3 regions of the Lysinibacillus sp. NPDC093688 genome follow, and region 2 is predicted to be linked to each of the others. Evidence: riboswitches for the same ligand, from Rfam matches in the RefSeq annotation. Region 2 holds a riboswitch; each other region holds the start of a gene.

Region 1 (4,292 bases), on a different contig from region 2:
ATCTTTCTTCCATTTCGTCATTACCCGTCACTCCTTTATTTTTTGATTATTCACAATATACAATATAAACATATGTTCTATAAAGAAAAAAGCACTTCATACCTCCTACCTCTGAAGAAGTGGGCTTCCTGAAGCTCAATTCTGTGAAAATGATATCGCTGTTGTCTGAGCTAAGAGCGCTTTCAGAACAGCTCGAAGAAACAAATACAAAAAGACCAGGATCTCAGCAATGAAGTGAGTCCTGGTCTTTTCGCGAAAGTGAATCTTACTAATCATTTTTGCTCTTAGTTTTAGATTCTATTAATAAGTACGATTAAGTCTAATAAAAGTTACAGTAATTTTAAAAAAAATTAAATATTTTTTTAAGGGCTTAAAAGTAATGCCTAAACCTATGTTTTATAGGCATTGTTAAGATGCCTCAGATGTTGTTACAATGCCTAGGCATAATTACGTCCGAAATCGGCTTTGTGCTTAGGCCCACATGCTCTCTACTTGCGTTTTGTGCGTCCACCTTTGTAAATAAAGACTCTAGACAATTAGTAAAAAAAGTAATAGTATTTGCATCAATTATTATTTTCTAAAAAGGAGAACATGCATGGAACTTTCAAAAAAACTACAGCAACTCCCGACTCAATTTTTTGCAGCCTTGGTGCAAAAAGTGAATACTGCTTTAGCAGAAGGGCGCGATGTTATTAATCTCGGTCAAGGCAATCCAGATCAGCCCACTCCCCTACACATTATAAAAGCGTTACAGGAGGCAGCTGAAAACCCTCAACATCATAAATATTCTCCATTCCGTGGCATAGTAGAATTACGTCAAGCAGCCGCAGACTTCTACAAACGTGAATACAATGTTGATATTGATCCTGAGAAAGAGGTCGCTATTCTTGGTGGTTCGAAAATTGGACTTGTCGAGCTACCGTTAGCCGTTTTAAATCCTGGCGATACAATGCTTTTGCCTGACCCTGGCTATCCTGATTACTTATCAGGTGTTGTATTAGGTGATGTCAATTTTGATGTCATGCCACTTTTTGCAGAAAATAATTTCTTACCTGATTATAATGCTCTTTCCGATGACGTAAAAGAAAAGGCTAAGCTTCTTTACTTAAATTACCCGAACAACCCAACTGGTGGTACTGCAACACTTGAATTTTTCGAGGAAACGGTGCGCTTTGCTAAAGAGCACAACATGATCGTCTCACATGATTTCGCTTACGGAGCAATTGGATTTGACGGCAAGAAACCTATTAGCTTCCTGCAAGCGGAAGGTGCCAAAGAGGTCGGCATCGAAATGTATACATTATCTAAAACATTTAATATGGCAGGCTGGCGTATTGGATTTGCAGTTGGTAACGCTGATATTATTGCGGCTATTAATATAATTCAGGATCATCTATTTTGTAGTCAATTCCCCGCTGTGCAACAAGCAGCAGCGGTTGCCCTTACAGCATCTCAGGATTGCGCAGATGAGCTAAGAGCCACTTATGAGCGTCGACGAAATGTTCTTATCGAAGAAGCACAGCGAATTGGTTGGCAAGTAACCGCACCGAAGGGCTCTTTCTTTGCATGGCTCCCTGTTCCATTAGGTTATACAAGCGAGCAGTTTGCTGATGTATTGCTCGACAAAGCTGATATCGCAGTAGCTGCAGGCAATGGCTTCGGTCAATACGGTGAAGGTTATGTGCGGGTAGGTTTACTTGTTAGCGAAGACCGCTTACGTGAAGCGATCAGTAGAGTTGAAAAATTAAACTTATTTAGCTCATGAACATATCCCCTACCTGAGTAGGCTCTATCGAAAAACTGTTCCATTAGCTCAAACTTGCTATAGGAACAGTTTTTCATTTCCTATCTTTTTTAGTTGCCCCTCCCCTTCTTCTAGCGGATTTTTTCACAACTAAATAGTATAACAAAATAAAATATTTCAAAAATTCAATTGACTTACTATATCCTATAATCTATATTAGGTATATCGGAATTACAAAAAAATATTATAAATCTCTTATCAAGAGTAGCTGAGGGACTGGCCCTATGAAGCTCGGCAACCTCCTTTTTTTAAGGAAGGTGCTAAATCCAGCAAACGATCATCGTTTGAAAGATAAGAGAGGACGTTTTTTCATGAGCCTCTCTTAGTTTATAAGAGAGTTTTTTTTATCTTCATTTACATGAAGATAAAAGCCTCCGGCGGATGTCACGGATTTTGAAAGGAATGAATATAAGGATGTTAGCCTAAAACCTTCGCATCCAGCGAAAACGGCTAACTGACCTGCATCCTGCAGGCCTAAGCACAATTCAAAATCCGGACGCAATTACGCCAAGGCGAAATTGATTTTTAAAACCGATAAAACAACTTTGGAGGTATGTTTCATGAAAAAGAAAAATAAAATTTTACTAGGTTTAGCAAGTCTCACATTAGTAGCAGCATTAGTAGGCTGCGGTACTAAAGAAGATAAAGGTAGTCAAGGTAAGGCTATTAATGAAAATAAAATTGTAGTAGGTGTAACTTCTGGTCCCCACGAACAAATTGCAGAGGTTGCAGCAAAAGTTGCCAAAGAAAATGGCTTAGAGGTAGAACTAAAAACGTTCTCTGATTATGTTTTACCAAATACATCGTTAGCCGAGGGTGATCTTGATGTAAACAGCTATCAACATAAGCCATTCCTCGATGCATTTAACAAAGATCACAAAACAGATTTAGTGCCAGTAGGAAAAACAATTTTAACGCCTATGGGCATATACTCTGAGAAATATAAATCATTGGATGAAGTTCCTGATGGTGCTACATTCGGATTACCAAATGATCCAACGAACGGGGCTCGTGCTCTATTTGTCCTTCAAGAGGCAGGCTTCATTAAATTAAAAGAAGGTGCAGACTTAACAGCATCTATTCGCGATGTGGAAGAAAACAAAAAGAATTTTAAATTCATTGAATTAGAGGCTGCACAAATTCCGAAGCAGCTTAGTGAAGTAGATGTGGCAGCTATTAATACGAATTTCGCTCTTGATGCTGGTATTGATCCTAAAAAAGACTCCATTCTTTTAGAATCTACTAACTCTCCATATGTAAACTACATAGCGGTACGTGCTGAAAACGAGGATGACCCAGCGATTAAAAAATTTGTTAAAGCTTATCAATCTGATGAAGTACGCAAATTTATTGAAGAGGAATTCAAAGGTTCTATCATTCCAAGCTGGTAGTAACGCTGAAGGGTCTTTCATAAAATTGAGAATCTGCGAGACTCCTATAGGAATGCTAGCAGATTCTTGCTTTATAGAAAGACTTAGAAAGGAGATATCACAGTATGATTCAACTAGAAAATATAACAAAAGAATTTAAAACTAAAAAAGGTAGCGTTAAAGCAGTAGATGGCATTAACTTGCATGTCAAAAAAGGTGAAATTCATGGGGTTATTGGCTACAGTGGTGCAGGAAAAAGTACCCTTATTCGTTGTGTTAATTTATTAGAGCGTCCAACAACAGGAAAAGTATTGATCGACAATGTAGATATTACTTCCCTTTCTTTAAACGACCTTCGCGAAACACGTCAAAAAATCGGCATGATCTTCCAGCATTTTAATCTCTTAAAAACAGCGACCGTTTACAACAATATCTCGGTACCATTAAAGCTTCTAGGCTATAACGACTCTGAAGTGAAAAAACGCGTTGCAAAATATGCAGAAATCGTTGGCCTAACAGAGAAATTAGATAGCTACCCTAGCCAGCTTTCAGGTGGTCAAAAGCAACGTGTCGCTATTGCACGTGCCCTCGCCCAAGAGCCTGAGATTTTACTCAGTGATGAAGCGACAAGTGCACTCGATCCTGAAACAACTGACGCTATTCTTGAGCTTCTCTTGAAAATTAATCGTGAGCTGGGCATCACTATTTTACTCATTACACATGAAATGAATGTTATTCAAAAAATTTGCGATGATGTATCCGTTCTTGAATCAGGGACGGTTGTAGAATATGGCTCTGCTATAGAACTATTTTCGAAGCCACAGCATTTAACGACACGTAAGTTTTTAAATACCATTTCTCAACGCAATTTATCGCCTTCCCTTATCGAGCAATTAAATCTTTCAGGAAGTGTGATTCGTTTAACATTCCTTGGTGAAAGTACCGGGAAGCCATTACTTGCAGAAGTGAGCAAAGTTTATGATGTACAACCAAATATTTTAACAGCCAATATCATTGAATTAAAAAACGGCATTGTCGGTAATATTGTCGTCCATCTACACGGTAAGGCGCATGTCGTAGAAAAGGCACTTACGTATTTTATAGAAAACGGGGTAGGC
Region 2 (4,292 bases):
AAGATGAGGTAACAGTCGGACATCAAGTAACTTTACATAGCTGTACAATCCGAAAAAAAGCCTTAATTGGTATGGGCTCTATCGTATTAGACGGAGCGGAGATTGGAGAGGGTGCATTCATTGGTGCGGGTAGCCTTGTACCTCCAGGCAAAGTCATTCCTCCAAATAGCTTAGCATTGGGGCGTCCCGCAAAAGTTGTAAGAGAATTAAACGATGAAGATAAAGAAGATATGGAACGCATCATACGTGAATATGTAGAAAAAGGTCAATACTATAAATCTCTTCAACCAAAAAATAAATAGTTATTTCAACTAAATCAAAGCAGCTCCACGTTTGCTTGGACAACCGAGCCATACACGATTATGATAAGGAGCTTATTTTTTTCGTTAAAAACAACGAAAGGGGCCTTAACATGTTGAGCCCCTTTCTGTAATAGTATCTTAAAATATTTTTTCAGCTACTTTATTACTTTAGCTGAATAGTTTATAAACCTGCTTTTTCTTGTAATGCGTCAGCTTTGTCTGTTTGTTCCCAAGGTACATTTAAGTCTGTACGACCGAAGTGACCATATGCTGCAGTTTGCTTATAAATTGGGCGACGTAGGTCAAGCATTTTAATAATCCCCGCTGGGCGTAGGTCAAATAGCTCACGTACCCATTTTACAATTTCACTTTCCGTAACTTTTCCTGTCCCGAATGTATCAACAGCAATAGATACGGGTTGAGCAACACCAATCGCATAAGCTAGTTGTACTTCAGCGCGATCTGCTAAACCAGCTGCTACGATATTTTTCGCCACATAGCGTGCTGCATATGCCGCTGAACGGTCTACCTTAGTTGCATCCTTACCAGAGAAAGCACCTCCACCATGACGTGCATAGCCACCGTATGTATCAACGATGATTTTACGTCCAGTTAGACCAGCGTCTCCTTTTGGACCACCAATTACGAATCGGCCAGTTGGGTTGATGAAATATTTAGTCTCGGCATCTAATAATTCACTTGGAACAACTGGGGCAATAACGAATTCTTTTAAGTCTGCTTGAATTTGCTCAAGTGTAGCTTCTTCGTCATGCTGTGTAGAAATGACAATCGTATCAACACGCACTGGTACATTGTTTTCATCATACTCAATTGTTACTTGTGTTTTTCCGTCTGGACGTAAATATGCTAGTTCACCAGATTTGCGTACTTCCGTTAAACGACGAGCCAATTTATGCGCTAAACTAATTGGTAATGGCATAAGCTCTGGTGTTTCGTTACATGCATAACCGAACATTAAACCTTGGTCACCTGCGCCAATTGCTTCAATGTCAGCGTCTGTCATAGAGCCTTCACGCGCCTCTAATGCTTGGTCAACACCTTGAGCAATATCAGGTGATTGCTCACCAATAGCAACAAGTACTGCTAAGTTTTCAGCATCAAAGCCATATTTCCCACGTGTATAACCGATTTCTGCTACAGTATCACGAACGATACCTTTAATGTCTACATAAGTAGAAGTAGTAATTTCTCCTGCTACTAATACTAAGCCAGTAGTTACTGTTGTTTCACACGCTACACGTGCGTTTGGATCTTCTGTTAAAATAGCATCTAAAATGGCATCCGAGATTTGATCACAAATTTTGTCTGGATGTCCTTCTGTTACACTCTCTGATGTAAACAATCGACGGTTTGTCATTTGGTTTTCCTCCTATTACTTTTACAAATAATATTTGTGAATTAATACGGTACTCATTACCCATGTCAAGCCCGCTCCTATAGATTGAACTCTAAAGCCGTTGTTGTAGCTGTTGCTGTCGTTTCACTTTCGCACAAAAAACAACTGTTGCTGTCGTTTCACTTTCGCACAAAAAACAACTACTGCTTTTAACACGAGGTTTTCGAAAGATCCGTCATTATAATAAGGAAAGGACTATATACTTACCTTTACATTCGTTTTTAACAATAAAAAAATCCTTTTCTCACGCTTACTTAACATGAGGAAAGGAATAATGACTTCGTAACCTTTCACTCTTATCGTTCAAGGGGTTTCCCCTTGCATCAGATTGGCACCAGCGCATGTCGTGAAATAGTTCATGCAGGTTGCCGGGTTTCATAGGGCCTGACCCTCCACCAGCTCGGGATAAGAGTATCCGTTCAATATCTCATAATACGTAAAAGGTCGAACGTTGTCAAATATTTTTAACTTCTTTCAGCGAGTGCCCAAACACCCGCTAAAATAGAGGAACTCAGTCTAAGAACGCCACGCCCTGTGGCATTACCGAAATGACCGACATCGTGTCGGCCCTCGTGTTGTTGTTGTTGTTGTTGCTGTCGCTTCGCTTTCGCACAGATAAAACCGTGTTGCTGTCGCTTAGCTTTCGCACAAAAAAACATCCGCAGGCTTAAGAACAAAGCCGATTCCGGATCCAACTATGCCGAGGCACAATTGATTGTATTCATATAAGATATTATGGAATTATAATGAAACTTATTTGGATTATGCTGTAAATTTAAACAAAATAATCCCTACTCTCCACCTCACATCATGTGTTAACATATGTGTATCCCTTTACAGCACATTTTGTAGCGAAAGCAAAGCGTCAGCTACAGAACATGTGGTGGATGAATATGATTGTAGCCCCTATTCAATCGAAGACAAGCTCCAACGAATAAAAAACAAGCTAAAACTTCACATCCTGTGCGAACCTCATGTTAGCCAAAAGCTTCTAAACACAATTTTGCTGTGTCGAAAGTGATTGTCTGATCACTTATTATAAATAGGGTAAAAAGCATTATTAAAACGAATTAATTTACTTTTTGTCGTTTTCTTGAAAAGTAATAAAATCTGAAAAATAATTTCTTAATTAGTATAGATTATTAAACCAATTGTGTTATACTATTTTTGAAATTAAGAAAATCTCCCTCAGACTCAAGGGAATACTATAAAAAAGGATGGTATTTAATCGATGAATTCAGTAGAAATTGCAAACGAACTGAAGGAATTATTAAGCGGCAGTAACATTAATGTTCAACTTTCAGTACCACAATTAGCTGAAAAAGCTACTTCTCGTGGTGAAGCTATGTTAACAGTAGATGGCGCAGTTCGTGCAGAAACTGGCAAATACACTGGTCGTTCACCTAAAGATAAATATACGGTAGAAGAAGAGAGCACAAAAGATAAAATTGACTGGGGAAAAGTTAACCGACCAATTTCTTCTGAAGTGTTCGATAACTTATATGTAAAAGTAGTAAAATATTTAAAAGAACGTGACGAATTATTCGTATTCAAAGGCTTTGCTGGTGCTGACAAAGATTCTCAATTAAGCATCCAAGTAATCAATGAATATGCTTGGCACAATCTGTTCGCTCATCAATTATTTATCCGTCCAACTAAAGAAGAATTAGCTTCTCATGTTGCTGACTTCACAGTTATCTCAGCTCCTAATTTTAAAGCAGACCCTGCCGTTGATGGCACTGCTTCTGAAACATTCATCATTGTATCACTTGAAAAGAAAATTATCCTAATCGGTGGTACTGAATACGCTGGTGAAATCAAAAAGTCTATTTTCGGTATTATGAACTACTTATTACCACAACAAGGCATCCTTTCAATGCACTGCTCATCTAACGTTGGTGAAGCTGGTGATGTTGCATTATTCTTCGGTTTATCTGGTACTGGTAAAACTACTTTATCAGCGGATCCTGACCGTAAACTTATCGGTGACGATGAACACGGTTGGTCTGATAACGGTGTATTCAACATTGAGGGCGGTTGCTACGCAAAAACAATTAACCTTTCTGCTGAAAACGAACCAGAAATCTACAACGCAATCCGCTTCGGTTCTGTTTTAGAAAACGTAGCTGTTGATCCAGAAACTCGAGTTTGTGACTATGATGACGGTTCATTAACAGAAAATACACGTGTAGCTTACCCAATTCAATACATTGAAAATATTGTTGATCCATCTGTTGCAGGTCACCCAAAAACAATCATCTTCTTAACAGCTGATGCATTTGGTGTATTACCTCCAATCAGTAAATTAACAAAAGAGCAAGCAATGTACCACTTCCTAAGCGGTTTCACATCTAAACTTGCTGGTACAGAACGTGGTGTAACAGAGCCAGAACCAGTATTCTCAACTTGCTTCGGTTCTCCATTCCTTCCACTTCCAGCAACAGTTTATGCTGAAATGTTAGGTCAAAAAATTGACGAGCATGGTGCACAAGTATTCTTAGTGAACACTGGTTGGACTGGTGGCGAATATGGTACTGGTAGCCGTATGAAGCTTTCTTACACTCGTACAATGG
Region 3 (4,292 bases), on a different contig from region 2:
GCTCCTCTTTCCCACTGATCTTTCCCATCAATATATTTCGGCGGTGATGCTTTTAGCTGTTCCGCATAATATCTACCCCATACACTGTTTTTAACAGGTTCATCATCCGCTATATTGTAAATTCCTGGTTCCCAGTCAATAGCCTCTATTGTTGCTTTTACTGCATCCTCAATATGGATAAACGATGTTATGCCATCATTTACTACCATTTCTCCTCTGAGATATTGTTGTGCAATTAAGCCTTGTGAATCATACCAAGTACCTGGTCCGTAAAGTGAACCGTACCTTAAAATAACAGAGTCTGGGATTTCTTGAATAGCACTCTCCAATGCTACTATTCCGTCTATTGTAATCTTCCTTCTGCCTATTGCATTTACGTCTAAAGGGGTTTCTTCAATGGCAATTGTGTCGCCCGGTTCATATGCCCATGCAATACTTTGGGCAATAAGTCGTTTACTATTTGTCTTTTTCGCAGCTTCAACTAAATGGCGAGTTCCAATTGCCCTCACTTTAGCATTGTCCTCTACTCGTCCGTGCTGAAGCGCCGTGACCTGATGGATAATAATGTTTGGTTGAAAATCCTGTATAATTGCCTCAACTTGCTCCTTTTCAAGTATATTTCCAACGTATGCCGTAGCGCCTAATGCTTGTAATACTTCAATTTTAGAATCACTTGTTGTCATTCCTCCAACTATATAGCCTTTTTCAACTAAAGCTGCTATAAGACTTTTTCCAATTACACCAGTTGCGCCTGTTACAAAAATTTTCATATTTACCCCATTCCTTTCTTCATTCTTTAACCAACATCATTGTATGGTTGTTCGTTATTCTATACAATGACAATAAAACAAATCTGTACCGGTAAAGGGGTATATAAATGCTGAAATATCAACAAATTGTTGCAGATATACTTTATGAAATTGAGCAAGGAACTTTAATAGAAGGGGCAAAATTGCCTTCTATTCGTGAATTAAAAAACCGTTACGATTGCAGTTCAGAAACTGTCCTAAAGGCATTAAGCGTATTAAAATACCAGCACCTAATTTTCTCCATTCCAAAGAGTGGATTTTATGTATTGTCTACATCAAATTATCAAAGCACTGAGGTAACGAATATTATTGACTTTGCCACAGCTACCCCAGAAAAAACAATGTTCCCTTACACAGAATTTCAACATTGCTTAAATCAAGCAATTGAAATTCAACAAGGTGGGCTTTTCTCTTATGGGATGACAGTACACGGGTTAGAGTCATTGATTTTAGAGGTAAAGAAGTTACTTGAGCAATATCAGGTGTTTGCTAATAAAGAAAATATTGTGATTACAACTGGCACTCAGCAAGCACTTTATATATTGACATCAATTCCTTTTCCAAATGAAGGAGATACAATTCTAGTCGAGCAGCCAACATACCACCTCTTTAATCGCTTACTTGAAACGACTGACGTCAAATGTATTGGAATAAAAAGAGATGCAAATGGTATTAACCTGCAGCAACTAGAAAATAATTTTGCTGAAAATCGTATAAAGTTTTTCTATACTATGCCAAGGTTCCATAATCCGTTAGGGACTTCTTTTAGTAAGAAGGAAAAATTAAATATAATAGCTTTAGCAAAGAAATATAATGTCTATATTGTTGAAGATGATTATTTAGCCGATTTTGATCTAAATACAAAAGCCGACCCCATGTTTGCGTATGATGTAAGTAACCGTGTTATTTATCTAAAAAGCTTTTCTAAAATTATCTTTCCAGGATTACGAGTTGGGATTACTGTACTTCCTGATCCAATTTTAAATAATTTTATAGCTTTAAAAAGAGTAATTGATTACGATACAAGCCTGATAACACAAGGGGCCTTGGAGCTATACTTAAAGAGTGGAATGTTTCATTCTCACAGTAGGATGCTTTCACAAAAGTCTGCAAAAAAATCAGCTATTTTACATGAAGAGGTTCAAAAATTAGCCGGTTCTTCAAATATCGACTATACACGTCCAAGCTCACTTGATACTAAACTACACATGGTAATTCCTCAAAAATTACATGTAAATACTTTAATCCAACGTTTACTTGTTGAAAATGTGCATTTGAAAGCTATTGACGACAATTATTTAAAAAGTTTTCACAAAGAAAATGTACTCAAAATAGATGTAAGGAATACAAATCAAGCTCTTATTCCACTAGGTGTACAAAAAATATTTAAAGCAATGATTTTATAGAGAGGCTCTGGAATATTAAATTTTTAACCTTGTATCCCTATTGAACTTGTAAACTATAAACAAATATACTAAAGTGTGTGTAAACTTTATTTCTGAAAATTCTTATATCGCATTTTCTTATCAAGAGAGATGGAGGGATTGGCCCTATGAAGTCTCAGCAACCAGCCTATAGGTATGGTGCTAATTCCAAATGGCATAATTTAGCCTTGAAGATGAGAAGACTTACTGCAGTTGCTTTGCACAAGAGTCTTCTTCTACAAGGAGGACTCTTTTTTATTTGCTATTTAACGCGAATGATACGCAAAGAATAGCACCCAAAATATGAATAGAAAGCAGGGAAATATTATGGCAAACGAACTTTTACAAGCAATTAAATTATTGAAATCAAAAGAATGGGTCGATTTAACGCATACATTTGGTCCAAGTTCTCCACACTTCTTTATGTTTGATGATGCAAAATTTGAAACATTATTTTCCCATGATGATGGCTTCTTTGCACAGCAATTTACTTTCCCTGGGCAATACGGAACACATATCGACCCACCTATCCATTTCGTGCGAGAAACACGCTATTTAGAGGAATTGGAACTAAAAGAACTAGTGCTACCACTAATCGTTATTGATAAATCGAAGGATGCCGAAATTAATAACGATTACACATTAAGTGTTCAAGATATTCTTAACTTTGAAGTTGAATATGGAGAAATTGAAGCCGGTACCTTTGTTGCGCTGCGTACTGATTGGAGTAAACGATGGCCAGATAAAGAGTCTTTCAGCAACAAAGATGCTGAAGGCAATAATCATATTCCTGGCTGGGGATTAGAAGCGTTGCAATTTTTATTCAACGAACGAAAAGTAAGTGCTATTGGCCACGAAACTTTTGATACGGATTCAGCAGCAGATTTTCGTAAAAACGGAAAGTTAGACGGAGAATATTTTGTACTAGAGCAAGATACTTACCAAATCGAGCTTATGACCAATTTAGATAAGCTACCTCCAAAAGGCGCCGTTATATTCAATATTGTGCCAAAGCCTGAAAAAGCATCTGGATTCCCTGTCCGTTCATTTGCTATATTGCCTTAATATAGCAATAGGTCCGATTTGAAATGTAGACAAACACCACTTTGTTTTGCACAGAGCTGTATGGTAATTTAATCGACAGACTTTGCCATTTAGCATTTTATGAAGAGCATCTAATCTTGTTTTACTCGAGAAGTCTATGTGGTGAGGCTTGCCTTGTATAGTATTTTAACCATAGCTATAATACTATTTTGTTTCGCTTGTCGACTCATTCTATGATGAGGAACTGTTGATTTTCGCGGAGAGTGGCGACTCCTGCGGGATGAGCTTGCGCTGAAAGCCCCGCAGGAACGGAGTGACGAGGAGATTGAAGCCAAGCCCGCGGAAAGCGCCAGCTCGGAGTGAAAATCAACCTTTGTTTTTTGATACACTTTATTTAAATTATTCTCGACAAGTTAAGGTCTGATTCAATAAATATTGAATCAGACCTTCCATAAATTTATTTTATTTAGGTGAATTCTTTCTTTTGAAAATAAAATAAACGATCAACATAATTATTATGAACAATACTATAAGATAAATACTGTAGCGGGATAAATATACCCCAACATAATGCCATTTCTCTCCAAGCACCGTTCCTAAGGTAATAAAAGTAAATGTCCATATAGTTGCTCCCGCATAAGCAAAGAAAGCGAATTTTTTATAAGGGTAATTATTAATAGCCGCAATATATGCAGTAAGATGACGCACACCAGGAATAAAAAACCCTATTAATAATAATATTGGTCCAATTTTTTCAAATAACTTTTTCGTAAAATCAATTTTCTGTTCAGTTATATGGATTTTCGAACCGTATTTTTGTAATAAGGGGAGCCCGAATTTATAGCCTATATAGTAGCTCAAGGTAATTCCCCCAGCTGCACCTACCATAGCGCTGATTAAAGCTGGAATATGTGAAAGAGTTTCACGATATACACTATACCCTACATATGTTAAAAATATTTCATCAGGAAGTGGCAGCCCGACAATCCCTCCAACCAGGATAAGAATGATGCCA

Evidence for each region. Region 2 has a riboswitch for S-adenosylmethionine ahead of metK (methionine adenosyltransferase). Riboswitches for the same ligand answer to the same signal wherever they lie in the genome.
Region 1: another riboswitch for S-adenosylmethionine. It lies ahead of ACQKN2_RS19580 (MetQ/NlpA family ABC transporter substrate-binding protein); the one in region 2 lies ahead of metK (methionine adenosyltransferase).
Region 3: another riboswitch for S-adenosylmethionine. It lies ahead of ACQKN2_RS04115 (cyclase family protein); the one in region 2 lies ahead of metK (methionine adenosyltransferase).

The regions. Positions count from the first base shown of each region.
Region 1 is NZ_JBNNUX010000031.1:10,654-14,945, reverse strand. It holds gene ACQKN2_RS19590 (hypothetical protein) at 1-21, opposite strand, end outside; gene ACQKN2_RS19585 (pyridoxal phosphate-dependent aminotransferase) at 596-1,765, shown strand; SAM riboswitch class I at 1,997-2,102, shown strand; gene ACQKN2_RS19580 (MetQ/NlpA family ABC transporter substrate-binding protein) at 2,365-3,195, shown strand; gene ACQKN2_RS19575 (methionine ABC transporter ATP-binding protein) at 3,300-4,292, shown strand, end outside.
Region 2 is NZ_JBNNUX010000008.1:128,657-132,948, forward strand. It holds gene ACQKN2_RS09225 (gamma carbonic anhydrase family protein) at 1-302, shown strand, start outside; gene metK (methionine adenosyltransferase) at 484-1,680, opposite strand; SAM riboswitch class I at 2,013-2,131, opposite strand; gene ACQKN2_RS09235 (hypothetical protein) at 2,184-2,378, opposite strand; gene pckA (phosphoenolpyruvate carboxykinase (ATP)) at 2,951-4,292, shown strand, end outside.
Region 3 is NZ_JBNNUX010000003.1:87,454-91,745, reverse strand. It holds gene ACQKN2_RS04125 (NAD-dependent epimerase/dehydratase family protein) at 1-770, opposite strand, end outside; gene ACQKN2_RS04120 (PLP-dependent aminotransferase family protein) at 878-2,215, shown strand; SAM riboswitch class I at 2,330-2,434, shown strand; gene ACQKN2_RS04115 (cyclase family protein) at 2,561-3,298, shown strand; gene ACQKN2_RS04110 (DedA family protein) at 3,740-4,292, opposite strand, start outside.